3 regions of the Blautia sp. ZXY-1-C6 genome follow, and region 2 is predicted to be linked to each of the others. Evidence: riboswitches for the same ligand, from Rfam matches in the RefSeq annotation. Region 2 holds a riboswitch; each other region holds the start of a gene.
What was found. Region 2 has a riboswitch for cobalamin ahead of AC075J_RS06130 (cysteine-rich small domain-containing protein). Riboswitches for the same ligand answer to the same signal wherever they lie in the genome.

Region 1 (10,098 bases), on a different contig from region 2:
ATTTCCCACGCAGCTTTTGTTGTATATCCTTCGATTGCATGAGTGAGGGCATCCATACCTGTGGAAGCTGTCAGTCCCTTTGGCATGGAGGACATCATTTCAGGATCAATAACTGCGATGATCGGCATGTCATGTGGGTCAACGCATACAAATTTACGTTTTCTTTCTACATCTGTGATAACGTAATTGATAGTTACCTCTGCTGCTGTACCTGCTGTTGTCGGAACTGCAATGATCGGTACACAAGGTTTCCTGGTCGGAGCTGTACCTTCCAGACTCCTTACATCTTCAAATTCAGGGTTTGCAATAATAATACCGATTGCTTTGGAAGTGTCCATGGAAGAACCACCGCCGATTGCGATCAGATAATCCGCTTCAGAATCCTTAAATGCCTGAACACCGTGCTGTACGTTCTCGATTGTCGGGTTCGGTTTGATGTCTGAATACAGTTCATATGCAAGTCCGTTTTTCTCAAGAATATCTGTAACTTTACTTGTTACATGGAATTTTACAAGATCAGGATCAGAGCATACGAAAGCTTTTTTAAAGCCATGTGCTTTTGCTTCGTTTGCGATTTCCTCGATTGCTCCTGCCCCGTGATAAGAGGTCTGATTTAAGTTAATTCTGTTTGCCATAATGATTTCCATTCCTTTCAGTATTCTGCAGTATTATAGCAATCCTCTTAAATGCATTATTTACGAGGATTGCTATAGGTAAGCTTCCGCATCGCTTATCTTTGTTATTATATTAACAATATGAAGTAAAAAAAGAAAGTTACACTTTGGCTCAAATGTAACTTTCTCACAATATTTGTGCAATAATGCCGAAAAACCAGGTGCAAAATTATGCACTAATATTGTTATATTTATGACAATATTTCCAGCTTTTCAAACAATTCCGAGAGTTTTCCCGGCATCCCGTCAACTAAAATTTTCGCCAGTCCCTCCGGTGCACATTCCAACTCTCCCAGTACCCATTTTACAGTCATATAAATAGAACTCTGGCAGTACATTTCCAGAATACAATGTATAGTCTCATCCGGGATTCTTCCTGTTTTCTCACGGATCAGATTCTCATAGAAGTCCAGAATCAGTTCAAAATCATGCTGGCGCAGACTGTTCTGACTGTCATATTTAAATGCTGCTGCAAAGAAAACATGCTCTTCCTGAATATAGGTAAACTTCTTTACCAGAGCATCATAAACAGTTTTCCCCATTCCCATATGCTCAAAGGATTTCGCCAGAAGCTTATCAAAATACCAGTTGATCAGGTCAAATTTGTCCATAAAATTCCGATAGAAAGTCTGCCTCGTAACACCACAATTCTCTGTAATCTGTTTTACTGTGATGTTATCTACAGACATCGTTTTCATACATTCCTTCATTGACCGCGCAAGACGGTATTTCGTTTTCTCACCCTTACCTGCTTCATTTATCATATCCATACAAATTCCTCTCACAGATAAAACTTCGTGTGTTCATTATATCAATTTCTTCCTTGTATTTCCAGATAGTTTCTTCCTGAAATTCGTATTTTAAGGAGCATATTTTAGTTATTGTTCACACACCACTATTCCGCGAGGTGTTTTGGCATGAATATGCCAAAATCCCGAGACATACAAGCCAAAATTCCATTGCCGCAGGCAATCTGGAATGAATTTTGGCTACGTTACTGTGAACGGAGTGAACAGTAATATATTTTATTTTGATTTTTCTGTTTTTATTTACTTCAAAATGTTATAATCGTAAAAGATAAAAAGTAAATAATCCGCTTTAAGAAGGGAGACATTCTTATGGATTTAATAAAAGAAGCACTTTCCATGGGTTTCGCAGATGCGGCGATCATGGATACAAAGGATCTGGTATTTGTGCCGGAATACAGACAGTTCTGCGAGGACAATCTCTGTGGAAATTACAACCTGGTTCCTGCATGTCCGCCTGCCTGCGGTACTGTAGAAGAAATGCAGGCAAAAGCATTGAAATATGAAAAGGCACTGGTTCTCCAGACTGTTCTGAAAGATCCAATTATGGATCCGGCTCTTTTCAAGCAGGCGAAACATGCACAGAATATTCTTACGGAACAGCTTGCCAGACAGATGCAGGAAGCAGGAAAAGAAGATATCCTGATCATGAGCGCAGGACCGTATAAGAATTGTTCCTGTATGTCCGCCTACAGTGTAGATGCACAGAAAATGGCTGATGCAGTAGGTATGGTCTGCTGGGCAGATGATTCAGATGTGAGATTCTTTACACAAATCCTGTTTCATAAAGACTGAGCATTACGCAAAAGAGACTGTCGCACCGGAAAATTCCTGATGTGACAGCCTCTTTTTCATTTTTATATCTTTTGTTCTTCCACATAAAAGCATGCCACTGCATGTCCGGGAGCAATCTCTTTCAGCTTCGGCATCTCTGCCTTACATCTGTCTGTGCAATGCTCACAGCGGTTCTGGAAAGGACAACCCTTGGGTACATCCAGAGGACTTGGTGCTTCACTCTCGATACTTTGGATCTTCTGGCTGGGATCCATGTGGATAGAGAATTGCGCACCCAGGAGTGCCTGTGTATACGGATGCACTGCATGCTCTGTAACATCTTCACCGGGAATAACCTCTACGATATTTCCCAGATACATGACAGCAATCTGATGGGCAAAAGAGCGGATCAGCGCCAGGTCATGGCAGATGAAAAGCATGCTGATATTTTTTTCTTTCTGAAGGCGTACCAGAAGCTCGATCACAGACTCCTGCACAGAAACATCCAGCGCAGAAGTCGCCTCATCGCAAACCAGGATCTCCGGTTCCAGTGAAAGCGCTCTTGCAATACTGATTCTCTGTCTCTGTCCGCCACTCATGTTGTGAGGATAACGATCTACGAAATCTCCCGGCAGCTCTACCATTTCCAGCAGTTCTCTTGCTTTGGCTTCTTTCTCGCTTTTCTTTAATTTTCCGAAGTTGATCAGCGGCTCTGTAAGGATATCCACAATCTTCATCTTCGGATCAAAGGATGCCAGCGGATCCTGGAAAACCATCTGCATATTCTGGCGGTTTAACCATGTTTCCTTTTTGGAAAGGTCAGCAAGGTTTTTGCCATGATACAGAATCTCACCGCTGGTAGGCTTGTCAAGGGAAATAACCATCCTTACGAATGTGGATTTACCACATCCGCTCTCTCCTACAATTCCTAATGTCTTGCCCTTATAGACATTCAGGTTAATGTCATTGCAGGCTGTCAGTGTCCGTCCATGAGAGGCCGGAAACTGTTTTACAATGTGCTTTGCACTGAGTACGATATCTGATTCCTTAAACAAAACGGCGTCCCTCCATTTCCGGTACTGCTGCCAGAAGCTTCTTTGTATAATCACTGGTCGGATGATTCATGACCTCATCCCTTGTTCCCTGATCCACCACTTTGCCGTTCTGCATAACGATCAGCTGGTCTGCCATGTAAGCAGCTACACCAATGTTATGGGTTACGATGATGATGCCTGTGTGGAAATCGTCACGCAGTTCCATCATCTGACGGACGATCTGCGCCTGTGTGGTCACATCCAGTGCACTGGTTGGTTCGTCTGCCAGAAGCAGTTCAGGATTAAAGGTCATTGCCATGGCAATACCCACACGCTGACGCATACCACCGGAAAGCTGATGAGGATAACTGTTCATAATATTCTCTGCTTCCGGGAGACGCATTTTCTCCAGCATGCTTACTCCTTTTTTCCACGCTTCATCTTTTGACACTTTTGAATGAGTACAGATGTATTCCACGAACTGGCTTCCAATCTTACGGATCGGATTCAGGGTTCCGCCGCAGTCCTGGAAGATCATGGATATACGTGTTCCTCTTAACTGTCTCCATTCATCCTTGGTATTGGTCAGCAGGGATTTTCCGTTAAAGAGGATATCTCCCTGTGTTACCTTACCGCCCCCGGCAAGTGCGCCGAGGACAGCTCTGATAACAGTGGTTTTTCCACTTCCACTCTCACCTACAACACTGATGATCTCGCCCTTCTTCATGTTCAGGTTGAAATGCTCGATAGTAGGTGCCTGCTTTCCATACCGGACTGAGAGATCCTTTATTTCAAGCATAAATAACGCTCCTTCTTACTTGTTGCTGTGTTTTTTGGATTATATCTGTGTCCATCTTTTCTGATATCCCGATGAACAGACATAATCCGTGCAGTCTCATTCAGAAATTAATATCTCTGAATATAATTACTCAGCAAGTGTGATGTCTTTTGTCAGCCAGTAGTAATCCATCGGATACATCTTCACGCCTGTGACTCTCTTGTTGGAGAACAGATAAGTTGTCTCATATCCGAAGAATACAGTTGCTGCATCATCCATGATATCCTGCTGGATCTTGATGATCAGGTCTTTTCTTTCTTCTTCGTCAAATGTTCCTGCAAGCTCATCAAGAAGTTCATCTACTTCCGGATTGTTGTATCCTGCTGTGTTGTTTGCAGATTTGCTGTACCAGTTCTCTCTTAAATAGTTCTCCGGATCTCCTGTATTAGCTACAAGTACGTTCCAGATAAGAAGGTCATACTGACCGGAATCTCTCATGTCGAGAAGTGTTTCATAGCTTACTGTATTCAGGTTTACATTGATACCAATCTCTTTCAGGCTGGCCTGTGCTGCCTGTGCGTAAACACCAAGCTCTGCACGGCTTGTATAGATAACGAAATCAAGTGTCAGAGGATCTCCGTCCGGTGTTTCCACGAATCCGTCACCGTCTGTATCTTTGTATCCTGCTTCCTCAAGGATTGCTTTCGCACCTTCCGGATCATAGCTGTTCTCATCGTTCAGATCATCAAATCCGAAGTCAAGTGTGGGAGGTACCGGCGCTTTACCTGCTGTAGCTCCACCCTCAAGAAGAACGTCACAGTATGTCTGTTTGTCAAGTCCGCGCAGAAGTGCCTGACGAAGCGCTTTATCGCTGAGTGCACGGCCTTCACTCTGGTTCATGAATGCATATGTGGAACGCAGGGACTGAAGCTCCTGGATCTCATAATTGTCATTTCCTTCAAACTCAATAAGGTTCTCTGTCTTTAAGTTATAAGCAATATCGATCTCGCCTGTCTGAAGAGCCATGGAACGTGTTGTCTGATCATCTACACATTTCAGTGTAACCTTATCCAGCGGCACCTCTCCATCCCAGTAATTCTCATTTTTTGTAACTACACAGGAATCTGTAGGGCTGAAAGATTCTACCTTATATGGTCCTGTACAGATCGGTCCTTCCATTGCAAATGTAGAATCATCTACGTTTGTATCTACGATCAGGAATAATGGGTCTGCAAGGCTTCCTGCCATGTTTGCGTTTGCTCTGTTTAAGTGGAAGATCAGGTTCTGTCCGTCTACTTCCATGCTGTCCAGATCAAAGAACTCCGGTACTCGGTCACTCTTGTCAACTGTACGCTGAATAGATGCCATTACCATCTCCGGTGTCATATCATCACCATTGGAGAATTTAACGCCTTCACGAATCTTGAATGTCCATGTTTTTCCGTCTTCGCTGTTCTCCCAGCTTTCTGCCAGACAAGGAACGATCTCACCTTCTTCATCGAATTTGGTAAGGCACTCACCGATAGCATAACGGGAAACAACCCAGCTGAAGTACTGCTCTGTAGGCTCCAGAGTATCAGCAAAGCTTGTTACACCGATTGTGATCTCTTTTGCATCTGCTGCGTGAGTTACGGTTGCCATGGAAAATGTCATTGTACATGCAAGTGCTACTGCTAAAACTTTTTTAAATAATGTATTCTTCATATATTCCTCCTGAAATATTTAGGTAAGTGGTGAAGTCCACGGTTCAGTACGGAAGCCGCAGAACTCTTTGTTTTTATTTTCTTATTTTATATTTTCTTACTCCTGTCTTGGGTCAAGAACGTCACGGATGCTGTCACCAAGCATGTTGAAGATAACTACGCAGATTACAATCGCGATACCTGGGTAGATCATCAGCCATGGTGCTTTTGCCATGTAAGTTCTTCCCTCGTTCAGCATCAGTCCCCATTCCGGTGTCGGCGCTGTAGCACCAAAACCAAGGAAGGATAAGGATGCCAGTTCCAGCATCATGGTTCCGATATCTGCTGCTGCAGTTACTACCATCTGAGTAACCATGTTCGGAAGAACATGTACAAGCAGGATCTTCCATGTCCTGGTTCCGTTTACGACTGCTGCTTCAATATAAAGGTTCTTCTTTACTCTCAGTACCATGCTTCGTGCAAGACGGGCATATTTGGTCCAACTTACCGCTGCAATGGAGATAACGGCATTCACAAGGTTTGGTCCCAGCATACCGGCGATTGCGATTGCAAGCACCAGACCGGGGAAAGAGATCATCATATCTGCGATACGCATGATCACACCGTCCACGATTCCTCCGAAGTATCCGGCGATCACTCCAAGAAATGTACCGATCACAAAGATAACTGCCACCAGACATAAGGTCATAATCAGAGAAGTTCTGGTTCCAAAAATAACTCGTGATAACAGATCACGTCCCAGCTTATCTGTCCCAAAGGGATGTGCAGAACTTGGAGCCTGAAGTGATTCCAGCATCACTGCATCCAGCGGGTCGTAGGGTGCGATCTGTGGGGCAAACACAGCCACACCGACTACGACCAACGCCAGTATCGAAAAAAGGGTAAACTGCTTATTTTCTTTAAATACTTTCGCTAACTTCAATTATCTATCCTCCTTAAGTCTTGGATCCAGATAAGTATAGGACAGATCCACAAGCAGATTGATACACATATACAGAATAGCGATCCACAGTACATATCCCTGAACCAACGGATAATCACGGCAGGAGATTGCTTTGACTGCCATATTTCCCATACCCGGCCAGTTGTAGATAATCTCAACGACTGCAGTACCGCCAAGAAGACTTCCCAGGGAAAGTCCAAGCAGAGTTACCAACGGAAGCATTACATTTGGAAGAACATGTCTCCATAAAATCACACGCTCCTTAATACCTCTCATACGTGCACCTGTTACATAATCCTGATGAAGTTCCTCCAGAACCGCACTTCTTACCTGTCTGGTATATTTTGCAGACATGGCAAGAGCCAACGTAAGTGCCGGCAGGACCATCGCTTTGAAATCAGTGCTTCCTCCTGCTACATTCACCCAGCGAAGCTGTACACCGAAAATACTCAGTAAGATCAGGCCAAGCCAGAAGCTTGGTACGGATACCCCGATAAAAGTAATTCCTCTTACAAAGTAATCCGGGAATTTGTTCTGATACACTGCTGCCAGGATTCCCAGCGGAATGGAAATCACGATCATCATAAGCAGTGCCAGCAGAGACATCTTCAGGGTTGGCCAGAAACAGGATACAAGTTTCTGTACCACCGGCATCTTAAAGGAATAGGACTGTCCCATATCTCCGGTGAGTACACCCTTCAGCCAGGTTCCATACTGTACAAGAAAGGGCTGGTCAAGTCCCAGCTCATGCCTTGTCTGTTCCAGAAGCTCTGGTGTGGGAAGATTACCGCACTCTGTCAGCATGATCTCAGCCGGATCACCAGGAGACAGATAAGTCAGTCCAAAGGTCAGAAAACTGATACCAAACAGGACGATCAGAATCTGCAGAAATCTTTTCCCGATTTGTTTTTTCGTCAAAATAATCTCCTTCCTACATCTTTCGTGAATTAAACCAATACCGGAAATGTTTCTGATTACTTTTACTCAGTAACATGGGGAATCCCCCCATAGGGGTTAATTTTCAGGCAAAAAAATAGCCCGCAATATGAAAACATCATACATACGGACACAAAATGACATGAAAAAATTATGCTTCCTATCTACCGTAAGAATCATTCCTATCCCAATTGCAAGCAGTTCTCCTGACTTAAGTTCATCACTTCGAAATCGCCTTCCCGGACCAACTTTAAAATCACATGGTCCAGTGACATTTTTCATTCCGAAGCTCCCTCTTACAGTGACGGGATCGTACCGGACTTACACCGGTTTCTCTATTAATCCTTGCGGAACTTACAACGACTGGTTCAAAACCAATAAATGTTATTTAATTTTTACTATAATATTATAGAATAGTTTTTTTTACTTTGTCCAGTAATTAGCAAAAAAAATCAGATTGTATTCAAAAACATACAATCCGATTTTTTTATTCCTTTTACTGTAACAGATAAACGAATCATTTTTATTCTTCAATATTATTTGCTAAAAAGATAATTTTTCCCTTCGTTATAAGTTCCCTTCATTGAAAGTCGAACAGCTAATTTCCCAGTCATCGGATCTTCAATACCTATACTGATCTTATATTTCTTTCCGGCCAGTGAGATCATCTTTTTTACCTGCATTCTTGTTTTTGTCTGTAAAGTTTCTTCCGGCAGAAGTGATTTTAACGAAATGTCAACCGCTTCTTTTTCAAGACTATTTCCATCCTCATCTTCTACCAGAACCCATACAGGCCAGTCTTCATAAAATGCTGCAACTCCATCATTCTTCCATTTAAGATTCAGGCTGACATACCCCGGCATCTGAATAAGGCTTGCTTGCGAAATCCACAAACGATATCCCATGCTTCCTAAAACTTTCCTATAACCGTTTTCATAAGTTTTATCCGCTACTTTCGGTCCAAGAAAAGTAGTATGTGCTTTCTTTATCAGATTTATTGTCTGATCCAGATTTGTGTCAAGCAACTCTTTCATTGTAATTGAACTTGTAAACTCACCTCCGGAAGGAAACTTTTTCCAGAAATCTTTCATTGCGGATAACCCTTTTTTCTCATGAGTCTGGTCAAACTCACCGCCTTCATTAATCCAACGAAACCATTCCTCTGTGCTCTCTGGCTGTCCGGTCATATCGTTGTAGAGACCTGTTCCATAATGTTCTCCCTCACTAAAAGGTCTTCTCATCAGTATCATGGAATCAGGGAAGGCCTCTGTCCATGGAATCATATAACGTTCTCTTACAGATTCTTCTGGCAGACTCTGTATTCCTGCGGAAATATTTACATGCCATTCTCCCCAGTGCCCCAGACTTCCAAGTTCGATATAACTGACCAGTCCATCTCTGCCAAAATGCTCTCCAAGTGCATTAACTGCCCTTTTGTGATATTGTATCATCTGTTCATTATTATAATCAGGAGCATATCCCTTTCCATACTCCATATCATACCAGGTTCCCGCATGATCAGTTTTGTCATATAGCCATTGTGGAATGTCCATATGCTTTTCCTCCCCGGGAATATCACACACAAACCTCAGTACCAGGTGTTTCCCTTCTTCTCTCCATCTGTCAGTCTGATTTTCTCTTTCGATTTTCTCCCAGTCATATTTTCCTTCCTCCGGTTCCAGTTCAGCCCAGGTAATATCCATATACAGTAAAGATATATCCTCTCCTATTGTTTCTTCCCAGGCACAAGGTGCATATCCCATTAATGGATTTCCAAAAATTTCTTCTGTTTTTTCATATATCTGAGTTTTTCTTCCAAATACCATCCATACTCCTGCTGCTATAATAACTAAAAGTCCAAAACCCAACAGAACCAGATATCGTTTCTGACTTTTAGCCATGATATTCTCCATTATACTGAATCAATGTAACATCTTCCACTCCACCGATATCCCGGATTTTTTCCATAAACTCCATATCATTCTGTCTGCAATATATTTCAACTGCCATTTCTGTTTTTTCATTGCGCATAGTTTTTGATTTTACGAAATATTTTCTTTTTCCAAAACAGCGGATAATTTCATCTCCCGCCTGAGTTCCCTGATAATGAATCACTGCAATATAAATTCTTCCATTTTGTTGTTTGTGATAAAACAGGGTGATCATCAGAATGATAATCACAGCTGTCAACAGAGTTAATGCATACATACCTGCACCGGCTGTAATCCCCGATGTGATTGCCCAGAACAGATACAGAAGATCCATCGGATCTTTAATTGCTGTACGAAAACGTACAATAGACAATGCACCAACCATACCAAGAGAAATCACAATATTGCTGCTGATTGCAAGTGTTACCATACAGGTAAGCACTGTCATTCCCACAAGTGTAACTGCAAAACTTCTGGAGAAAATAACTCCAACATAAAATTTCTGATAAACCAGATAAA
Region 2 (10,633 bases):
TGGTTTGAATCCCGGGTTAGCCTGGATCACATTTCCCTCTCTGTCTACTTTACAGATATACTCCGGTGTCATAAAACCTTTGGATACACCTGTAGGTGTGCAAAGAAATTCGTTGTCGTTCAGTTTTACAGAGATGTTACCATCGTTTGCAGCTACCATGTTGCGGCTGTAGATTCTTCTTCCGATGTCGCAGATCTGTTTTTTGATTTCATATTCGTTTACCATGCTCATTTTCCTCCTTAAGGCATTGATATATTTTTTGACGTTTCTACCTGTGATTTTACACTATCGGTCATAAAAAGTCAATACATTTCCGTTGTTTTATGTTGTTTTTACGGGTTTTATTGTGTTGTTTTTGTTTGTTTGTTTTTTTCTTTTTTTATTCCAATAATCGTATCAGATGCAAAAAATACCTCATCCACCGATCTGACAGTCCAGACCGCAGACCGCATGTACTGCCTTTTTTAATGTTTCCATATGTTCTTTGGACGGTGGTTCCACATTTCCCATCAGATATGGTCTGCCAAGTCCCTCATATTTATCCTGTCCAAGTCTGTGATACGGAAGAAGATGAATCTTGTCCACTCCGGGAAGTGTGTCTGCAAACCTTGCAATCCCCTGGATTTCCTCCACTGTATCATTAAATGTGGGTATCACCGGTACACGGATTACCAGCCTGGTTTTACCGGAAAGCGCCACTTTTCTGGCATTTTCCATCATTAGTTCATTGGAACGTCCTGTAAATTCTTTATGTTTCGCAGGATTTGTATGTTTAATATCCATTAAATAAGTATCCAGATACGGTAAGATTGTCTCAATCGTCTCCCATTTTGCACATGCCATACTCTCGATCGCAGTAGAAATCCCTCTCTCTTTGGCAGCTCTCAGAAGTGCTCCTGCAAATTCCGGCTGACAGAGACATTCTCCGCCGGAAAGAGTCATACCTCCGCCCGAGCGGTAATAGTATACCCTGTCTTTCTCAACTTCTTCAATCATCTCCCTGACTGTCACATCACGTCCGATGACCTTGTCTTCTCCCTGCACTTTCATTGTCTGGATCTTATATTCCTGAGATTCCGGATTGCAGCACCATTTGCACCGCAGGACACAACCTTTCAGAAATACGATTGTCCTTATACCCGGTCCATCATGAATAGAATATTTCTGGACATCAAACACTCTGCCCTTTGTATCCAAATAGTCCATGCTTTTCCTTTCTTATTCTGTTATCCATACATCCTCTGCCTGTCACTTTTACTTCCTTCAAAAAACATCTGAATCAGAAGCCCTGTTCTGTACGACGGATGATATCATCCTGAAGGGAACGGGAAAGTGTCGTAAACAGTGCACTGTAGCCTGCCACGCGTACTACCAGATGTTTATATTTCTCAGGATGTTCCTGTGCATCCAGCAGTGTCTGCCTGTCAACTACATTAAACTGCATGTGCATTCCCTTCTGGTCAAAGTATCCGCGGATCAGTGCAACGAATTTCTCCAGTCCCTCTCTTCCTGAAAGTGCGGATGGGTGAAATTTCTGATTAAAGAGTGTTCCGTTGGATACAATAAAATGATCCAGTCTGGATACGGAAGTTGCCGCTGCCGTAGGTCCCTTTACATCCTTGCCCGCAGATGGCGAAACGCCGTCTGCAACAGGTGTGTGTGCATATCTTCCATCCGGCGTCGCTCCTGTCTGTCCGCCCAGCGGTACATTTGCAGATACAGGATACAGACCTGCCTGGAACTTTCCGCCTCTTGGATTGTTATACTTCTGAAGCGGTTTGGAATATGTATAGGCAACTTCTCTTGCAAAATAATCAACTTCCGGAATATCATTTCCAAATTTCGGAACTTCATCGATCATATCGTGGATTTCTTTGAATCTCTGTGTCTTCTGTTCACCCGGTTTCATCCCCATGAAAGTTTTCAGAAGTCCTTCTGCAGTGGAAGCATCCACATTTCTGCCTGCTTTCTGCATTGCCTTCATGATCATCTCTGTCATATCACCGGCGGACTGCGCATCCAGTCCTTTATCATAGTTCCATGCAAGAGCTTCCTTAAGTTCTTTCATAGATACTTTCTTATCCTCATAGACCAGTTTGCGGATTGCAAAAAGTCCATCTGCCATATTGGCGATTCCAAATCCCTGAGGACCTGTAAAGTTGTAAACAGCTCCACCTTCCTGGACAGACTTGCCTTCTTTCAGACAGTCATCTATCATACAGGAAAGGAATGGTAACGGACAGCGTTCCGCATGAGCTACATCAATAGCATTATCTGCATTCACCAGCAGGGAAATGCAGTATTCCATCTGTTTCTTATATGCGTCAAAGAATTCATCAAAGGTCTTCATCTGAGTGACATCGCCGGTAGGGATTCCCACCATCTCACCTTTATCCATACCATTCGAAAAAACAAGTTCCAGAGGTCTGCACATATTAAAGAATGCGGCATCATGCCACCCTTCTGTCTTACCGGCTTTCTGCGGTTCCACACATCCGATGATATTGTACTCTCTGGCATCCTCCAGGGATAAGCCTCTGTTCTGCAGTGCCGGAATAATCACCTCATCATTGTAATATGCAGGAAGTCCGATTCCTGTTCTCGTAAGCTCGGCTGCCTTTATCAGGAATTCATGCGGAGAACCATTCCATACTCTCACAGAAAGTGATGGAGCCGGAAGATGCACATGCATGGATGCCTGAATACACATAACAGAAAGATCGTTAGTTACATCCTCTCCCTCTTTATTCTGACCACCCGCGATCAGATTCTGGAAAAGGCTATATCCTGCAAATCCTTCCGCTGAAGCCGCATCACGACATTTATTCAGGTCATTTAATTTAACCCAGATGCAATCCATCAATTCCTGTGCGAACTCTCGGGTAATAGTTCCTGCTTCCATATCCTTCTTATAATATGGATACATATACTGATCAAAGCGCCCCGGTGAAATAGAATGTCCACTGGATTCCATCTGAAGAAGCTGCTGTACAAACCAGAATGACTGACATGCCTCATAGAAATTCTGTGCACCCTTTGCCGGTACCCTGCTGCAGTTCTCTGCGATAACAAAAAGTTCCTGTTTTCTTACCGGATCACTTGTCTGTGCCGCCATTTCCTGCGCAAGTTTTGCATATCTGCCTGCATAATCGATCACCGCCTTACAGCTTAAAATCACTGCCTCAAGGAAGTGAGACTTTCTTGCATAATTACCGTCACCGACACTGCATCCATCCAGCTCTTTCTGAGCCTTCTCCATGATTCCCTCAAAACCGATTTCCAGTACTTCCCAGTATTTAACTGTTACATGTCCTACACCATTGTAAAAATAATTTCCAGGTGTAAAAATATTGTGTTCAATTGCCTTGATTGCTTCCGGTGCCATATAGGAAGTTGCAAGTTCACTGGTTGTTTTCCCTTTCCAGTACTTATCTGCCTCCTTAAGTTCGGCTTTGGTCTCCTCAGCAATCTCAAAAGGATCCGCAGTTCTGGTCGCAACTGTATCCAGTTCAGCTTCCAGCCACTCATAAGAGAACTCCGGAAATGTCTGACATCCCCTCGGCGCAATCGTACTGCTTCCGACAATCAATTCATTGTCACGGATAATGATCGGAATATTATGAAGAATATGCGCAAAAGCCTTTGCTCTGCGTGTGATGATCGGTTCTCCTTCTGTTTCCTTATAAGATTCTGTGATCAGCTTTGCTCTGGCTGATTCGATCACCGGCATATGTTCATACAATGCATCTACCAGTTTCTGAATTCTGGGAGACTTGGGAATATCTGATGTTTGAAATTTTTCCATGTTACTCCTTTCTCATGAATAAAAGCTGCACCCATACCAGACCCCAATACATTCCGGTATCATTCTGACAGCAATATCCTCCATGTTTTCATATAGATTCATTATACCTTATGGCTATCGCAAAGTCAACACAAATCAACACGTATATCCTGAACTTTTATGTTGTTTTTTATTTGTTTTTTCTTCCGTTCTGGTTGTTTTTGTTTTGTTTTTATGATTGACATTTCATTTTTCTTCAGACACGTCAAAAGCAGCATATCAGGTTATGATCCATAACTCTGATATGCTGCTTTTTAATATCGTATATTGTTTTTTCTGCATCGGATGCCTTTAATGAGCATGCTTTTCCATCGCTGCACTCCCATATATTCATATACACTTAACTATTGTTTCCTGTTCTCTTTTTGTTCTCTGGCTTCTCTTGACTTTCTCCCTCTGTTTCGTCAGATCGTAATAATCATCTGTAAGAACCCCATGTTTTCGCATCATATCAAACACAGTCTGCTGAGCAGGTGTCATCTTCATGCCAATAGAATTATTATAATCCGTAAGAACGCATCCTGTCTTCTCAATCAGCCAGAACAGCGGAGAATCATCATCCGGGATCATTTTCCAGATTTCGTTCTCTGTCCATGGAAGCAATTCCATCATTCCATGAAGATGTCCTCTGGGTATTCTTACGTAATCGCCGTCCGGCTTGATCAGACCGTCAGAAAAGTTCTCATCCTTAATTTTCATCTCATTTAACAGTTCTTCTGTTATCTTCATCCTCTTTTCCTCACCCTCGAGTATTGCTTTTTCCTATTATACGTTTCCCGCCAGAGTTACGCAAGTAAAAAGTCTGAATAGCCTCTTTCCTCAAAAATATATGTTACTGTTCACTCCGTTCTCAGTAACATAGCCAAAATTCATTCCAGATTGCCTGCGGCAATGGAATTTTGGCTTGTATGTCTCGGCATTTTTGGCATATTCATGCCAAAACACCTCGCGGGATAGTGGTGTGTGAACAGTAACAAATATATCACGTTCTATAAAATTCCATCTTGATTAAATTGCAAAAAAATTGTAGACTATATATGCACACACATTAATAGTTTTTGTTAATTAAGACTGATTTGAGGTTTCCTCATAACGTCTCAATTATACACACACATTTTCTAAAAAGAGCAGCTGCATCATCCGATGCGCTGCTCTTTTAGTTCCACTGTTTATTTTGTAACTGTTCTCTGCCGTCGACGGCATTCTTTAATGATTTTAACTCTTACTTTTTCTTCTTCAGGAAATAAATAAGTAAAATTATGATAACAATAATCCCGATACCACTAATCCAGATTACAGGATTCTTCATTCCTGAATCTGCTTTTACATTCTTTCCTGATGTTTTCTGACTCTGCTTATCATCGGATTCCTTGTCTTCTGTCGAAGCAGGCTTCTCTGTTTCTTCCGGTGTTGGCGTTGCTTCTTCTGTAGGTGTTGCCTCCGGTGTCGGTGTCACTTTTTCTGTAGGTGTTACCTCTGGTGTTGGTGTGGCTTTCGGAGTTGGAGTTGCTTCCGGTGTTGGTGTAACAGCAGCCACCGGAACATTTCCTGATGTGCCTGTAGCCTCCGGTGCATCTGCGGATACATTTTCATTTACGTAATCTGTATCACGATCAAGATTCAGCCATCCCTGTGTCACACCATCTGTGTCTGTTTTCCCCCAGTTTGTTCCGTCTTCTCCCTGAACATACTGAAAAATATGTACAGTTGTCCCATCTGCGATTCCCTCTGTTCCTGAAACCTGATCAAATTTCTCTCCAGGTCCGTTATAAACCGATACGTTTCCATCGTTTCCATGAACCTTTACTTCGAAATCCACATCTTTGCCTCCGAAAGTACGATATTCCTCATTGGCAGCTTCTTCTCTGGAAGCCGGATCCAGATCATTCATAGGAACATATCCGTTCATTCCATGGTACTGTGTATATGCCCATTTTTTATTGTCTACTCCATTCTTCTCACCCAGAACGTGAATGGCAGTTCCATTTGGGATCTTGCTGTCATTCAGTTTAACACTCTGAGTGTCTGCTTCATCATAAATATCTACCCCGCCCTGTGTACTCTGTACGATCATATAATAATCTGTTACATAATCCGGATTCTGACCCTTTCCATCATCCGCATAAACAGAAACCACTGTCAGAATAAAGCACAGTACCATTGCTATTACTGTTCCTCCAAACCTTCTCTTCATAATCTCTTTCCTTCATTTCTTATTTTCTTTTTACAGCAGATGAACTTTTATATTTGCTGTATGTATTTCCATATGGCTCTTTAACATATGCTTTTACCGCATAATAGTATGATACACCTTTTTGTGCTTTTTTGTCCAGATAAGAAGAACTATTTCCATTGGAAATTTTCTTTATCAATTGATAGGAACCACCTTTTTTCTTTCTGTAAATATAATAGCCGTCACATTTTTTCTGAGGCTTCCACCGGATACGGATTCCATTTTTCTCAGATTTCACAGAAGTAACCTTCTGCACTGCAGGTGCTGCTTTAATCACATCGCCGGTTTTATATTTACCTGAATATCTTTTTCCGGATGCTTCATAATATGCTTTTACTGTATAACGGTATGATGCATTAGCCGTAACCTTACTATCTTTATATTTTAATTCCGATGTCCCGACATCTGCAATTTGGGACCACTTCCCACCTGCTGCAGGTTTTCTGTACACATAATATCCTGTAGCTCCGGAAACTTTTTTCCATGAAATAAGGTTGTATCCGGAATTATATGCCTTCACCTGAAATACCGGTGTATCCGGCACCCATGACTGATTCAGGGTCCTTGTATGTGCCTTGATCCTTGCCGTCCAGTTTTTCGTCTTTCCATCTGTCCACCTGGCCGTTTCCGATGCACTCTTATAGAATGTCTGCCCTGTTTCTATCCCCGCCGTACAGGTAAACCAGTTTCCATAACTGGACTTTGCTTCCACTCCAAAGCTGATTTTGTCAATCCCACTGTTTGTGATCACAACAGAATATCTGCTTCCCTGTTTCAAAACCACCTCTGGCACACTGATAGTCTGTACACCTGCGATTGGCTGTTCAAACTCATATGGAGCAGCATATGCAGCGGTCCCGCTTTCCGGGTCATATGGATCTGTCAGATCGGTGTATATCTGAATTTTGTAACAGGCATTGTCACTGTTTGTAACAAGATTAACCTCCCCTAGGACTTCTGCTTTTCCCTTTCCTGCAGTTGTCTCATAAACTGCTGCTACTGACTGTCCCGCCTGTATCGGAATCACTGAAAGTGCTGAAGAACCATCATAAAAATAATTATTCCTATACTTTTGATCCAAAGCAGCCACTGCCTCTGCACTTACAAGTTTACTGATATTGGGATCCTGATAAGAAAGATAGTAATATCCTCCGTCTCCTTTCTTCTCCCCCCAACTGTTTTTGATGATCCACGCACCATCAGATGTTACATTGGAAACAGGAAGGAAATTATCCTTTGAATACGTATCATCCCATCCGACCACTGTCACAATATGATTAATTACAGTCGAATTTGATTTTCCAACAGGATAACAATATGCAGCTGTGTCCGGATTTGCATAACTTTCCTTCATATAAAGCATAATGGATACTGCATGGTCATTCAGCAGCATTTCTTTCATACGTTCCTCACTGTATTTGGAAACAGATGCATTTTTCAGATATGCTGCAGAATTATAAGCCTTACTTTCCGGAATCTGTACAGTCAGATCATTCTGATGCAAAGAATCCGTAGGAAATGGTACATCGGCCTCTGTGGTCATTCCCGACCATGTACTGAGATAAATCGCCGCCAGGTGATCATTACCTCCTATCACGTGATAATTTCCCAGTACATAATTCTTATCATCAGGGGTATTTCCAAGAGGATCATTCTGTCTGTTGGAGAAAAAATATGATAAATGTTCTTCTGACAGATCGTAGGTTCCTTTGTTCTGTGCCAGAAGCGAAGTCTCCATGATTGCTGCCATACCAAAAGCCCAGCAGGTTCCAAATGGATTCTGATTCTTTACGGGCGTAACTAATCCTTCCTTTCTGGCATCATAGGAAGATGGAAATGCAGCCTCCCTGTTTCCATATGCAGCATAAACTGATGTCAGATCACTCTCCACTTCAATTCCCGGATCCAAAGGTTTTAAATTTTTAAAGGGTTCCAGTTCTTCCTTTCTTTCCTCTTCCGTCAACGGACGGCCCTTAATATACCTGATTCCGTCTGTACCCTCTTCTGAGTTTTCTCCATCCTGAAACTCCTGTTTTGCATCATCGCTTCCGAACAATTCTGCATCCGATCCCGTATCTGTTCCAAATTCATCTGCCTGTGAACTTTGAAATTCTTTCAGATCTGATGTATTTTCTTCTGTCTCTCTGTTGACTCCGGATCCAAACATTTCCTGACCCGCAGCGGGTACCGATGTACAAACCATTGCATAAGCCAGAAAAACTGACAATGCGCGTATCGCTGTATTTCTTTTTTTCATGTAGTAGTTAACTCCCTTGCGTAAATATAATATCATTATATCAGTATCTTTTTTGTTTTTCAACCATGATCAATGACAAAAACCGTCGGAAAACAGTAAATTTTCCCTGTTTTCCGACGGCTCTATGTAGAAATGCAGAGCTCTGCCGACAAGAAAATGTCGCCAGGAAAAGACGTCAAATGCCTGTGATGCATTTTCTTCTGTGCATGTGAAAAGTGTGGAAAATGTGTGTGAAATGCTTTATATACTAACTCAGAACAGACTTGAAAATCTTACAGACTCTTCTCTTTTGCTATCCTTATTCTAGCAGAACAAGCATTGTATTACAATGAAAATCGTTCTTTCTTATTTGTGCTAATCTGACACATTGTTACTGTTCACTCCGTTCTAAGCAGCGACGCATTCTCCTCTTATTTGCTGATACTTTCCTTTGCTCTTTTCATCATATCAGCCAGTTCCTGGTATTTTCCTGTGACATATCCATAGTTTTTTCGCTTATGCGGAAGCATACAGTTTGTGCAGTCTTTAATTCCCTTTTCCGTATACCGGAAATTCCCACCGCATTTCTCACCCAGGGCATATAGCGGGCAATAACAGAACAGACAGTTAAAATCATCCGGATCTGCATTCTTATGACACGGAAAAAATTCACATTTCTTATGGCTGAAATAAGAATATTCTTTCCCTTCCCAATAAGGTTTCTCCATTGCTACCTCTCCTCTCCTGTTGCAAGTTTTTATCTTTCCAGAATAATTCCGTTTTCTCAGTCTCCATCAATCCCACCCATCAGAGGACGAAATAAAAAAATACTCTAATAAATTATCAATTTCTCTTCACATAACAAAGCATTGAAAATTCATTACAGTATTTTTCACAGATCATACATTTAAAATTAATAAGAGGGAGCGATGCTACCCCGGGGTAGAAAAAAATCCGTTCATGAGTGCGCGGAGGGAACGAATAAATCCGAAGTAGTATCGCCTGCCATTTAATCATGTATAATTCATAAAGAACAGGCGCATTCCATAAAAAATGTCTGCCTTCAGATAAAAGCAGACAACACTCCGAAGCTGCGGATTCAACGGAGTTGGTTGTTACACTTTACACGGAAGTTTAACCTCGCCATACCAAGCAGGTTTCCTGGCTCCAGGCTCATCGCTCCTCTCTCCTTCTCATGCTATGGCACAATGGACATTCTGAGATTTGCTCCTCTGTTACAGTGACCGGATCGCTCAGGTTTCTCACCTGATTCCCTCTTTCTGTACTGTTCTTTCTCACAGTATCAGCACTTAATATGTTCTGTATGGAATTATACTGTCATTATAATAACACCCTGCAACAAGCTTGTCAACTATTTATCAATATATTTTTCAATATTCCACACCTTCCGGCAGCGGATCCCATTCATTCAGACCAAGACTCTGTCTGAATTTTGCTTCTTCCAGACTCAGCTTTGGAACATCCTCATTCAAAAACGCTCTCAGCTCATCAATCCCCTCTCCGGTCACATTGTTTACCAGAAAAATTCTTTCACATCCTGCATTCAGCATCCACTGACGCACCATTGGAACATTCGCATAAGGAGAATCTATTTTCGTAATGATTCCTATCAGTGGTCTCAGAATAAATGCATTACTGCCATAGCCAAACAAACTGAAAGGTTCATCTGCTGACTGTACCATTGCCACCACATCTGCTTCAAAAGAAAAACAGGCCAGCCCTACGCTGAAATGCTTGGACTCTGCATACTCTCCCGGCGAATCAATGGTATCATCATCCGTATTCGTATACTGCGTTTTTACATAATGAAGTTTTTCGCCTTTTAATGCCTGCGTTAATGAAGTCTTACCTGCTTCACTTCTGCCCATCAGAAATATTTTCTTCATATTTAATGTCTGTCCCTTTCACTTCTCTCAGCTATTCCGACAGTTACATAAGCACCATCGGTACAGAATAACTGACTTTTCGTATGTTTTAACTTTTGTGAACTGCACAAGTCTTAAAGCCAAGCACCTCTCTAAAAAATTTCACCACTTCTTCCACTGCAGTCTGAACTTCCGTCAGACCTCCCGTAAGGATCAATGATCCGCTGAAGCGATCCATGAAACCAATCTCCACATTTGCACTTTTCACTGCAATATCAGCAGCTACAACCACTGCTTCCCATGGGGTAAAACGAATCATTCCGATTGCTTCTCCTGTGTGGTCTTCTCCCTCATGGACTCCAATATGCAGACCAAGATTCTGATAAATACAGCTCTGTGAAGGATTGATCACATGCGCCAGGCACACTTCCTTT
Region 3 (10,633 bases), on a different contig from region 2:
CTTCCATTAGTTTTTTATTATGCCCTACATTGATATTTAATGTGATGACCTTTAGTTCAAGATTTGGTTCTCCTGACATATTTTCATACGATTCTGACAGATAATCTACCCACCTATCTTCTTTTTTCTCTGTTCCATTATAAAATACGATAAAATTCGGTGTGGGTATTCTCAGTCTTGTTGAGGTATACAAGGACTTCCAATCCACCATTTTCTGATATTCGCTGGAAATGTAGAATAAGTCTCTCAAAGGCATGTTCGGGTTATACGTAGACTGATGTTCATACAGAAACAGATTCGTATTTATAATAAACGCCAGATCATTCTTCATTCCCATATAGATTGCGTTTTCAAGTGTCACAATCTCTAATTGAGCAACATCTGTATAAGAAGTTTCATTGATTGCATTATACAGCGACAACAGATTCTTTCTGTCTGAAAACAGCATACGGAAGACTGTATCTTTGTACTTACGGTTTGCAGTTGCTGTGTTGCCTTTCAATCGGTTTCTTTTCACAATAATTTTTTTGTTCTTTCTTTTTGCCATTGGCAATACCTCCTGTTTTCCGCAGGAGCCAAAGAACATTTTGTGCTATTCTTATCACTTCTCAGCTCCTGCTTTTCATAATTAACTGGAATTAAAAGCATGGATTTCTGAATTGAGATTAGAATAATCAGACGGCAAAAATGCCTTGAAATATAAGAGAAATATGCTTTATACTTATGTTAGCATTACTTACTCTTATTTTCAAGGCATTTTATATTCTTTTTATTTTATAAATTGTATGGAAGTTACTGTTCACACGCCACTGTCCCGCGAGGTGTTTTGGCATGAATATGTCAAAATCCCGAGACATACAAGCCAAAATTCCATTGCCGCAGGCAATCTGGAATGAATTTTGGCTACGTTACTGTGAACGGAGTGAACAGTAACGTATGGGAACTTTTTTATTCCTTATGTGTCCCTCTGACTACTTTGATTCCACGTTCTTCTATCATATTGCAAATCTGTGTCATCCTTGGACATTCATGCTTTCCATCCGGGAGACGACAGACACCAACGTGGATGGTACTGATTTTTTCACTGACCAGTCTGTCTATCTTTTCCAGGATTCCTTTGTCTTCTATGGGTTCTATCGGGTTGGCGCCTTTGCATCCGTTACAGGTCATCATTGCTGCCAGACAGGTATCTTCCGGATAATCCTGAAAGAAATCAGTTCTGTTCTGAAATGCTGCCAGGCATCCAACTCTGGCGCATACATTATTAGAATGAATACACGTCAAAATTCCTATTTTATTCATCTTTTTTCTCCATATATAGCAGGCCAGAGTCAAAAATTTTCCTGACTCTGGCCTGTCAATACTCATATTATAAAAATAAAATATGCATCTTCCCGCGGCTGTCATTTACCACTTCCGAATCTACCTGGTAAATCCTTTTAATCAGCTCCGAAGTGAGTACTTCCTGTGGAGTTCCATACCCCTCCAGCACACCATCTTTCAATACATAAATCTTGTCACAATATGCCGCCGCAATATTCAGGTCATGGATAGCTGATATTACAGTTACGTTAAGTTTCTTTACCAGTTCCATCAGCATGATCTGATGTGTGATATCCAGATGGTTAGTCGGCTCATCAAGGATCAGTGCAGGTGTCTGCTGTGCAAGTGCTCTTGCCAGAATAACCCTCTGCTGCTCTCCACCTGACAGCGTAGAAAATGTGCGATCCGCAAATGCATCCATCTGTACCGTTTTCAGTGCTTCTTCAACAATCCGGTAATCTTTTGCATTATCCCGTTCCAATGCTTTCTTATGAGGTGCACGTCCCATCAACACGACTTCCCGTACGGTAAAATCAAAGTTGTAGTAATTGTGCTGTGCCACAACTGCCATTTTTCTGGCGGAGCTTTTTACGCTCATGGAATGGAGTTCTTCGCCGTCCAGATAAACGGCACCTGCATCTGGCTTCAGGATACGGTAGATGCATTTTAATAATGTAGATTTTCCGCTTCCGTTTGGTCCGATGATCCCTACCAGTTCCTTATCCTTTGACTCTATGGAAATTCCCTTCAGTATCTGTCTGGCGTGAAATCCGACCTGAATATCTTCTGTAGTGATCTTCATTACTTACTACCTCCAAATCCATAGGATTTCCGCACAAGCAGATAAATAAAGCACGGAGCACCGATAATGGATACCAACACACCGATCGGCATCTCAGAATTCTTCAGGATCACACGACATGCCACATCACACCAGATCAAGAACGATGCACCAAGCAGTGCACTTAATGGCAATAATCTTCTGTGGTCTGTTCCAAAAAGGATTCTGATCACATGAGGGATCACAAGTCCTACAAAGCCGATCACACCTGCACAATATACTGCAAACCCGATCATTACAGAAGCAACGATCAAATAAAAAGTTCTCAGCCTGTGCAAATCAGTTCCCAGTGTGATCGATACATCATCTCCTAACAGCATCAGATTCAAATTACGATATTGCGTCCAGAAAATAATTACACAGATCAATGTAACAGGAAGCATTACACCTACTCTGCTCCAGCTTGCGCCTGCAAGGCTTCCCATCGTCCACTTCATTACTTCTGTTGCTGCATTTTTGTCATTGGTGATATAGATAACAAAATTGGAAAAAGCAGAACATACCGCACTGACGGCCATTCCGGCAAGGATCAGTTTAGCAGAAGTAGCTTTTCCGCCCATGTTTGCAATGGCAATTACTGCAAAAGAAGTGACCATTGCACCAATAAATGCAGGAACACCAACTGAGTTTCCACCGAGAAATCCACCAACTCCAAGCATGATCGCCAGTGTTGCACCAAGGGATGCACCGGATGAAATACCAAGTACATACGGATCTGCCAGTGGGTTCTGGACAATCGCCTGCATAACTACGCCACAGACGGAAAGAGCCATTCCAACTGCCAGAGCCAGCAGGACTCTGGGCAGCCGGATCAGCCACACAACATCGTGAACTGCGCCTTCTGCATAGGCGGACAGGCTTTTGATATGAAACAATTTATATGCAATGACACTGTAAACATCTTTCAGTGACAGATCTGCATTTCCAAAAGTGATTGCTGCAAGAATGGAAAAAATCAAAAATGCCGCAAGCCCGATAAGAACTGCCACATACATGGATGTCCTGAGCACACTGCCTTTTTTTGTCTGTGAAACCTGTTCTTTCACTGTTATGTCCTCAATCAGTCAAGATTCACATCCGGATATAATCCTTTTGCGAAAGTTTCAATACCATCCTGTGTACGTGTTGCACTTGCGTACATTTCACTGAGCATGATCGGATAAACACGACCGTTCTTTACAGCGTCAAGGCTCTGAAGTGCTTCGTCATCCTTGATAACGGCAAGCTGGCTTTCTTTTACAGTTTCCGGATCATCACCTGCATATGGCATGTATACAACAAAAATCACATCAGGGTTTGCTGCAATGATATCTTCTTTTCCTGCTGTAGAAGCATCCGGGTTTGCCAGAGTCGCACCCAGTTGTGTTACCATATCTCCACCAAGGCTCTTTGCACCATAGTTTGTGATATCTTCTCCAAGAGGTTCCAGAACCATTACGCTTGGTTTCTCTTCTACATCTGCTGTTGCTGTAAGAGTTTTATCGATCACTGCCTTTGCATCATCTACGATTGCCTGTGCTTTGTCCTGTACATCAAAAATCTTTCCAAGATTTAAGATGTCTGTAAATTCATTTTCCAGAGTTCTGTCTCCGTCAGGGCGTGTGTTTGTGTTGTAATAAGTGTTGCAGCCTTTATCGATCCAGTCTGTTACATTTCCGAGATTTTTATCAGAAAACAGGGAGCTCCAGGATAAGATCATGTCTGGCTCCAACATCGTTACAGTCTCAAGGGATGGGGTAAATTCATCAAGATAATTTGTTTTTGAAAATGCATCTTTAAGTTCATCCGGAACTTCATTGTCAAGACCTGCAGTAGCTACCAGACGGTCTTCCAGGCCAAGTGCAAGCATGGTTTCAATGCTTCCCTGATATACAGCAAGAACTTTCTCCGGTGCCTTTTCATAGGTTGTTTCGATTTCATTTCCATCATAATCATAGGTTGTGATGGTCAGAGGATATTCTGTCTTTGTACCTTCTGCGTCTGCTGTCTTATCTGCATCTGCTGAATCCTGTGCGTCTGCATCTTCCTGTGTATCAGAGTCTGCATCTGCTGCCGGCTGATTGTCCTCTTTGATTGTCTCAGAGTCTGCTCTCTCTGCTGCAAAAGCTGCCGGAGCTGCGGAAACTGCCATAGCTGCTGCCATCATAATTGCCATGATTCTTGTGGATAAATACCTGTTTTTCATTTGACTTCCTCTCTTTTCGTATATGTTATTTACCTGTTCGTGTAACCGAAAAGATGGGACTTCAGAAAAAGTAAAATAGAAGTGATAAAAATAACGGATACTTTTTACGGAAGCTCCTTCTTTACACTGTCAGGCAGGTTTCCTGACTCACAGATCACAGAAAGTTTCCACAAAATAAAAACTGATACAACATCCATGCTTCAGCAGTTCATGAATGTTGTATCAGAAATATTTCCAGATACTCTCTGGCAGCCGGATTCCGCCTTCTCACATATTTATGCAATGACATATTACAATCCCGCTTTTTTCTGTATACAGTGGCCGCAACCGTTCAGGCATTTCACCTGATTCCCTCTCACATTATCATACACAAAATCTGCATATGATAATGTTCACTTAACAGCTTATTCAATTACGCTGATACAATTTTAGCACACTGCTTTTATAATTACAACTATATTCGAGACACATCAGAATTCTTTCTTCTCCATAAGCCGGACACCAATCCAAAAAGACCCCATATATACAATTACTGTAAATAATACAACTCCGGCCAATACCATTCCCCGGTTCAGTCCATTCAGCCATGCATCGACTGCGTCTGCTGAAAGTCCCATTGTTTTTATCAGAATATAAACTACGGCAAATATAATAGCCCACATGACCATTGCAATATAACGTCCTTTTTCCGCTCCAAAATGTATTACAAGCGGGAGCGATACCGCCAGCATAAGAAGTGCCAGTGGAATGTATATCAGGCTGCCAATGATAGTCTCACTCAGACACCCCTGAAGTTCTGCCACACCTTTGCAGATTACTCCCGTTATCGTTGCAATTCCCCACGCTACAGCCGTAAGCCCTGCTCCCAGCAGATATTTTTCCGCCACATACTGTTTTCTGGTAACCGGCAAGGTCATAAGAAACGCAAGACCATTATCAAACTCATCATAACTTATAGTCGTAATGGCAAAAATTGCTGTGACAATCGTAAAATATCCTGTAGCAAAACTGACGCTCCCGCTTCCTGCCAGATTCAGGATGACTCCCATTACAACAACCAGGATAAAAAACTGTTTCTGCTGTTTCATCAGTTCTATATCCTTTACAAATAATCCCTTCATACCTGTTCCTCCATCATCACTACCAGATCATCAATCTTTCCATTCTCAATTACAACATCCGGATAATTTTCCATATAAAATTGTTTCTGGTTTGTCAGACACCTGTATCCATAAGCTTCTTTCCGGATCTTAATAAGGTATTGCTGATCCAGTTTTTCGTACTCTTCTTCTGAAACTTTAAGAACTGCATAATCTGACAGCAGTACATCTGTATCCTCATGAAGGATAATTTTTCCGGCATGGATCATATAAAAATCGTCACAAAGACTCTCCAGATCTGATGAAATATGCGAACTGATCAGAATAGAACTGCTTTCATTTTCTTCCATATATTCTCTCAGCATGTTCAGCACCTCATCCCTGGCAATCACATCCAGACCAACTGTGGGCTCATCCAGAATCAGCAGTTCTGCCTTATGGCTTAATGCTGCCAGTACTTTAAACTTTGCTTTCATGCCAGTGGAAAATTCTTTGATTTTCTTGTCTGTGGGCAGATTGAATCTTCTGCACTGCTGCAGAAATTCCTCTCTGTCAAAATCCGGATATATGCTTTTCATAATATTGGCCACGCCCGCTGCTGTCAGATACATACTGAAGCCTGAATCTGCAAAAACAACTCCCAGTTTCTGCTTATCCTCCGGCTTAAGCTCTTCTGCCTTTTTCCCAAAGACCTCTATCTCTCCGCCATCCGGATGAATCAGGCCAAGCAAAGCCTTAAATGTGGTGGATTTCCCGGAACCATTTCTTCCAATAAGTCCTGTAATCATCCCAGGCTGTACTTCCATAGAACAGTCCAGCGAAAAACCTCTGTAATTTTTCTGCAAATGACTGATTTTCAACATGTCTTAGTCCTCCATGATCATTTCAAAAAGATTTCTGATTTCCTCATCGTTCAGTCCACATCTTCTGCCCTTCATGATTGCCTGCTCCAGATCATATTCTACTTCTTTGAGCTGTTCTTCCCTCATCAGGTTTTTATTTGTGGCTGCAACGTAGGTTCCTTTTCCATGAACAGTGACGGTAAATCCCTCTTCTTCCAGATTGTCGTAGGCTTTCTTCACAGTCAGGGCACTGATCTTCAGTTCCTTTGACAAACTGCGTACTGAAGGTAATACAGTGTCCGGCTGTAACTCTCCTCTGATAATCGCAGACTTAATCTGGTCTATGATCTGTTCATAAATAGGTACCATGGATGAATTATTGATTATTATATGCATATGTTTCTCCTCCATCTACAAACAGTATATAACAGTGCATAACTGTTGTCAACTGTTTTATACTGTTATACATGATATTTATTTGCTTATAATCAAAAATGGATATTCAACCTTATTTCCGGCAATCTTTCACAATCGCCTTCTCATAAAATTGAATATCCATATAACCTTAATCTAACTCTGTTTTTTCGAATTAACTTTTAGTGGAAGTCTTATGGTTACAACTGTGCCTTCTTCCAGCTGTGAGCTTATGGTAACCCCATATTTCTCTCCATAAATCATACGAATCCTTTTATTTGTATTTCTGACGCCTATACTCTTTCGCTCTTTATTCAGAACCTCTTTCAAATCTTCCTCACAGATTCCACATCCATTATCCTCTACATAAAAAAGAATATCATTTTCTTCTTCCTCTGCTGAAATCCAGATCTTCCCGGAATCCTGATAATTTTTAAATCCATGCACAATGGCATTCTCTACAAACGGCTGCAGAAATAACTTTGGAACTTCCAGACTTCTTAAATACTCCGGTATATCCATACTCACTTCAAATTGATCCTGATATCTTTTCTGCATAATTCCAATATACCGTTTAAGCCAGTCCAGATCCTCCCACAGCGGAACCAGAACATCACCATTCTGGCTGGTATACTGAAGCATTCTCGACAGATCCAAAAGCATTTTGCTGGCATTTTCCTGTTCTCCTTTAAGGCATACCCAGTTAATGATATTCAGCGAATTATAGAGAAAATGGGGATTCATCTGTATATTTAACGACATGATCTCCGTGTCTCGTTTCTGGATCATCATCTCATATTTCTCATGAACCAACATCTGCAGGTTCTGATTCATTTCATTCAGTTTTTTATAAAAAAACGCAAACTCATCCCTGTTGTCATATACAATTCTTGCAGTAAAATTACCCTCTCCTGTTTTCTCTATCATGTGCAGCGGTTTATAAACTTTTTTCCCAATCTTTCTGGAAATAAGAACAGCCGTAGTAACAGATAAAATAATTTCTATAGTTACCAGAATCAATATTGCCCTGGTAAGATCTGTAGCAATATTCTTGCTGAAAACATTAACTGGAATCATGGCAAGTGTATACCATCCCGTCACCATACTTTTGGAATAGGTTACGATATATTCCTGATTATTTGCACCGTAGTATTTTACAGTTCCTTTATTCTCCGTAATTCCCATATCAGCTGCAGTTACATTTCGAAACAGCTTTGATTCATTCTCACCGTAAGGACCAACAACACTGCCATCTTCACTCATGATATAATAAAGAATCTGAGAATTTGCCTTTGTATACTTTTTCAGCATATTATTCAGATTATCCTCTGTAAAATTAACCACCAGATACATTTGATCAGTCTTATTTTCCAGATGTTCAATATGTCCTGATTCTACTCTGCTTAACTGCAGCTTTCTGACAGCCGTAAATACATGCTCATATTCCAGAAAATCTCTCGGCATATCTTCAATTGAAAACATGTCCATATAATTATATGCCGGAATCCACACAAGTTTTCCATTTGCCTCATCTGCTGCTTTCTGTATTTTAGAACCCATAAAGCTATAATTTGGATAATAGTTCTTTTCCTTTTCGCCAAACTGATAATACGGAGTCACAATATGCGTAGAATAAACCGTGTTATTCCACGGCAGATAGTCCAACAAAATTTTTGAAATTTCCTGACTGGCACTTTCAAGCTGCATACTGTCAGACGTATCCAGATTCTGAAATATTTTATAAATTCTCGTATCTACATTTATTTTTAATGAAAATTCCTCAATATAATCCAACTTTTCATCCAGAATATCACTGACATTCTCAGCATTTTGCCACATTTGTTTTTCTGACTGCCTGATCAGTTCCTGTTTTGACAAATGGAAGATAAATAAACCCAAAAGCACAACAGGAATAATGGAAATACAAATAAATGAACTAATCAGCAGAGTTTTAAATTTTGTATATTTTAATTTTTCCATCATCACCCAACTCTTTTGCGAAATTCTTCAGGTGTCATATTATGACGTTTCTTAAATGCCCTGTTAAAATAATTGGGATCCTTATACCCTACTTCCAATGCAATCTTCCTTACCTTATCAGAAGATGTTTTCAAAAGATTCTCTGCTTTCTCCATACGAATATCTGACAGGTATTCAGAAAAGGAAATTCCGAATCTCTGCTTAAATAAAGTACTGAAATACGAAGCATTAAAATGATACAATGCAGCAATCTGCTCCAGGCTGATCTCGTCCTGGTAATGTTCCTCTATATACCGCCTGCTTTCATCCAAAGGATTTGTCTCCTGTGAATCTGCTATTTCCCGGAAAGCGATTATATTTTTTATTAATTCCGCTGACCTTTTTTTCAATTCAGAATACCACTTACTTTCGATCAGACGATTATCCAATGCATTTAATTCTGACAAGTGTTCAGCTTTCAGATAGGGCTCCATATAACGTAAGATTCTGAAAAAAAAGAATACGATTTTTCTTTTAAAAATATCCGGCTGAACACTTTTATGCTCTGACAGAACCTCTGTTATTTTTTCAAAAATTGCTTCGCTTTTTTCCAGATTTCCTTCTTTTATAGAATTCAGAATTGCTTCACTGCCTACAGAATCCTCCTGCTTTTCATCAGACAGATATTTCTCTGCCTGCAAATATCTTTCTTCTTCATAAAAAGAATACTTCATCGCGGCCATAGCCTCTTCATATGCCTTGTTTCCGCAGCTTTCCATATCCGAATACAGAGAGCTGACTGCAAAATAAATTCTGTTTTTCTCAAGTACCAGGATATTTTGAATAAACTCCTCTATCTGAGTGATCTGTTCCTGTTCAATTCTTGATCCTGACAAGGCCAACACAGCCAGCAGATTTTCTGTTCCGTTGACCTGAAATGTAATTGACGATGTATCTATCAGATGTTTTTTTATAAAATACCCTATCTCCCGTTTCATCTCTTCATTAAGAATCAGATGCTGCTTATTGATCCGGATCAACATCAGATAGCCTTCCTGTCTCAGAGGAAACATCTCACTTAAGGGCTCCCATACCTTACGTCGTGTATGGTGGATATACTGATTCAGAAGCCACTCCATATATCCATATGCAGATTCCTTCAATCGTCGTTCCATCTGATCTACTTTTTGTTTTTGAACCTGATCCTGATTTTTTGATTTCTTTATTTTCTTAATGGCACGCTTTAACTCTTCTGCATCTACAGGCTTTAGCAGATAATCACTTGCATGAAACTGTAACGCCTCTCTTGCATAGGAAAAATCTGCATATCCGCTTACAATCACAAATGCAGTTTCTGGATAATCTGTTTTTACTTTTTTTTGCAGCTGTAAGCCGTCCATTTCTGCCATACGTATATCGCTGATCACAATCTCACAGGAAATATTATTCATGATCTCCATTGCCTCCTGACCATTTGATGCTTCCCACAGCATATCGTCCGGGCATATTTTTTCAAGAAGCATAATAAGTCCTTCTCTGTGAATTCGCTCATCATCTACTACTAATATATTGTACATTTTATCTCCTGTTCTGTCTGATATATACGTTTTGATTATAGCACAACAGGTGTGCATGAACAATTGCACACCTGTCTTTACAAATTCTATTTTTTTGTTCCGTGATACATCTTATCCAATGCATCGGCATAGTCTTCCTTGGAAAGAATCAGTACCGGTATTTCTGAAACCTTACACTGTTTTCCATCCGTCTCAAGACTTGCACTGATCACTCCTGCTGCCTGTGTTTTCTGTCCCTCCACATACAGGGTTACCTGTTTCATTTTATGCTGTGTATCCTGAGGGAAAGGATGCTCTGACAGCATCACGCTCTTCTCGCCTCCTGCCAGTTCATCTGGCAAACTGATGTAAAAACCAGCTACCTTATGGGTATTCTGTGGTACTTCTCCCAC

Region 1: it holds a riboswitch for cobalamin, as region 2 does, so the genes downstream of both, nikB (nickel ABC transporter permease) here and AC075J_RS06130 (cysteine-rich small domain-containing protein) in region 2, are expected to answer to the same signal.
Region 3: it holds a riboswitch for cobalamin, as region 2 does, so the genes downstream of both, AC075J_RS10415 (ABC transporter substrate-binding protein) here and AC075J_RS06130 (cysteine-rich small domain-containing protein) in region 2, are expected to answer to the same signal.

The regions. Positions count from the first base shown of each region.
Region 1 covers NZ_JBWJVQ010000173.1:15,757-25,854, forward strand. Annotated here, with positions in the region: gene fucO (lactaldehyde reductase) at 1-635, opposite strand, end outside; gene AC075J_RS09045 (TetR/AcrR family transcriptional regulator) at 866-1,438, opposite strand; gene AC075J_RS09050 (DUF2284 domain-containing protein) at 1,793-2,275, shown strand; gene AC075J_RS09055 (ABC transporter ATP-binding protein) at 2,338-3,309, opposite strand; gene AC075J_RS09060 (ABC transporter ATP-binding protein) at 3,302-4,087, opposite strand; gene AC075J_RS09065 (ABC transporter substrate-binding protein) at 4,214-5,770, opposite strand; gene nikC (nickel transporter permease) at 5,867-6,691, opposite strand; gene nikB (nickel ABC transporter permease) at 6,692-7,630, opposite strand; cobalamin riboswitch at 7,828-8,021, opposite strand; gene AC075J_RS09080 (DUF4832 domain-containing protein) at 8,185-9,549, opposite strand; gene AC075J_RS09085 (DUF4956 domain-containing protein) at 9,542-10,098, opposite strand, start outside.
Region 2 covers NZ_JBWJVQ010000147.1:53-10,685, reverse strand. Annotated here, with positions in the region: gene AC075J_RS06160 (class II aldolase/adducin family protein) at 1-225, opposite strand, end outside; gene AC075J_RS06155 (glycyl-radical enzyme activating protein) at 415-1,206, opposite strand; gene AC075J_RS06150 (glycyl radical protein) at 1,280-3,805, opposite strand; gene AC075J_RS06145 (hypothetical protein) at 4,175-4,573, opposite strand; gene AC075J_RS06140 (hypothetical protein) at 5,067-6,038, opposite strand; gene AC075J_RS06135 (C1 family peptidase) at 6,058-8,334, opposite strand; gene AC075J_RS06130 (cysteine-rich small domain-containing protein) at 8,745-9,041, opposite strand; cobalamin riboswitch at 9,448-9,642, opposite strand; gene AC075J_RS06125 (EutP/PduV family microcompartment system protein) at 9,705-10,220, opposite strand; partial or broken gene AC075J_RS06120 (BMC domain-containing protein) at 10,309-10,633, opposite strand, start outside.
Region 3 covers NZ_JBWJVQ010000186.1:424-11,056, reverse strand. Annotated here, with positions in the region: gene AC075J_RS10435 (RpnC/YadD family protein) at 1-547, opposite strand, end outside; gene AC075J_RS10430 (CGGC domain-containing protein) at 949-1,302, opposite strand; gene AC075J_RS10425 (ABC transporter ATP-binding protein) at 1,370-2,125, opposite strand; gene AC075J_RS10420 (FecCD family ABC transporter permease) at 2,125-3,210, opposite strand; gene AC075J_RS10415 (ABC transporter substrate-binding protein) at 3,225-4,349, opposite strand; cobalamin riboswitch at 4,465-4,744, opposite strand; gene AC075J_RS10410 (ABC-2 transporter permease) at 4,820-5,470, opposite strand; gene AC075J_RS10405 (ABC transporter ATP-binding protein) at 5,467-6,312, opposite strand; gene AC075J_RS10400 (GntR family transcriptional regulator) at 6,316-6,687, opposite strand; gene AC075J_RS10395 (sensor histidine kinase) at 6,862-8,688, opposite strand; gene AC075J_RS10390 (response regulator transcription factor) at 8,688-10,241, opposite strand; partial or broken gene AC075J_RS10385 (hypothetical protein) at 10,328-10,633, opposite strand, start outside.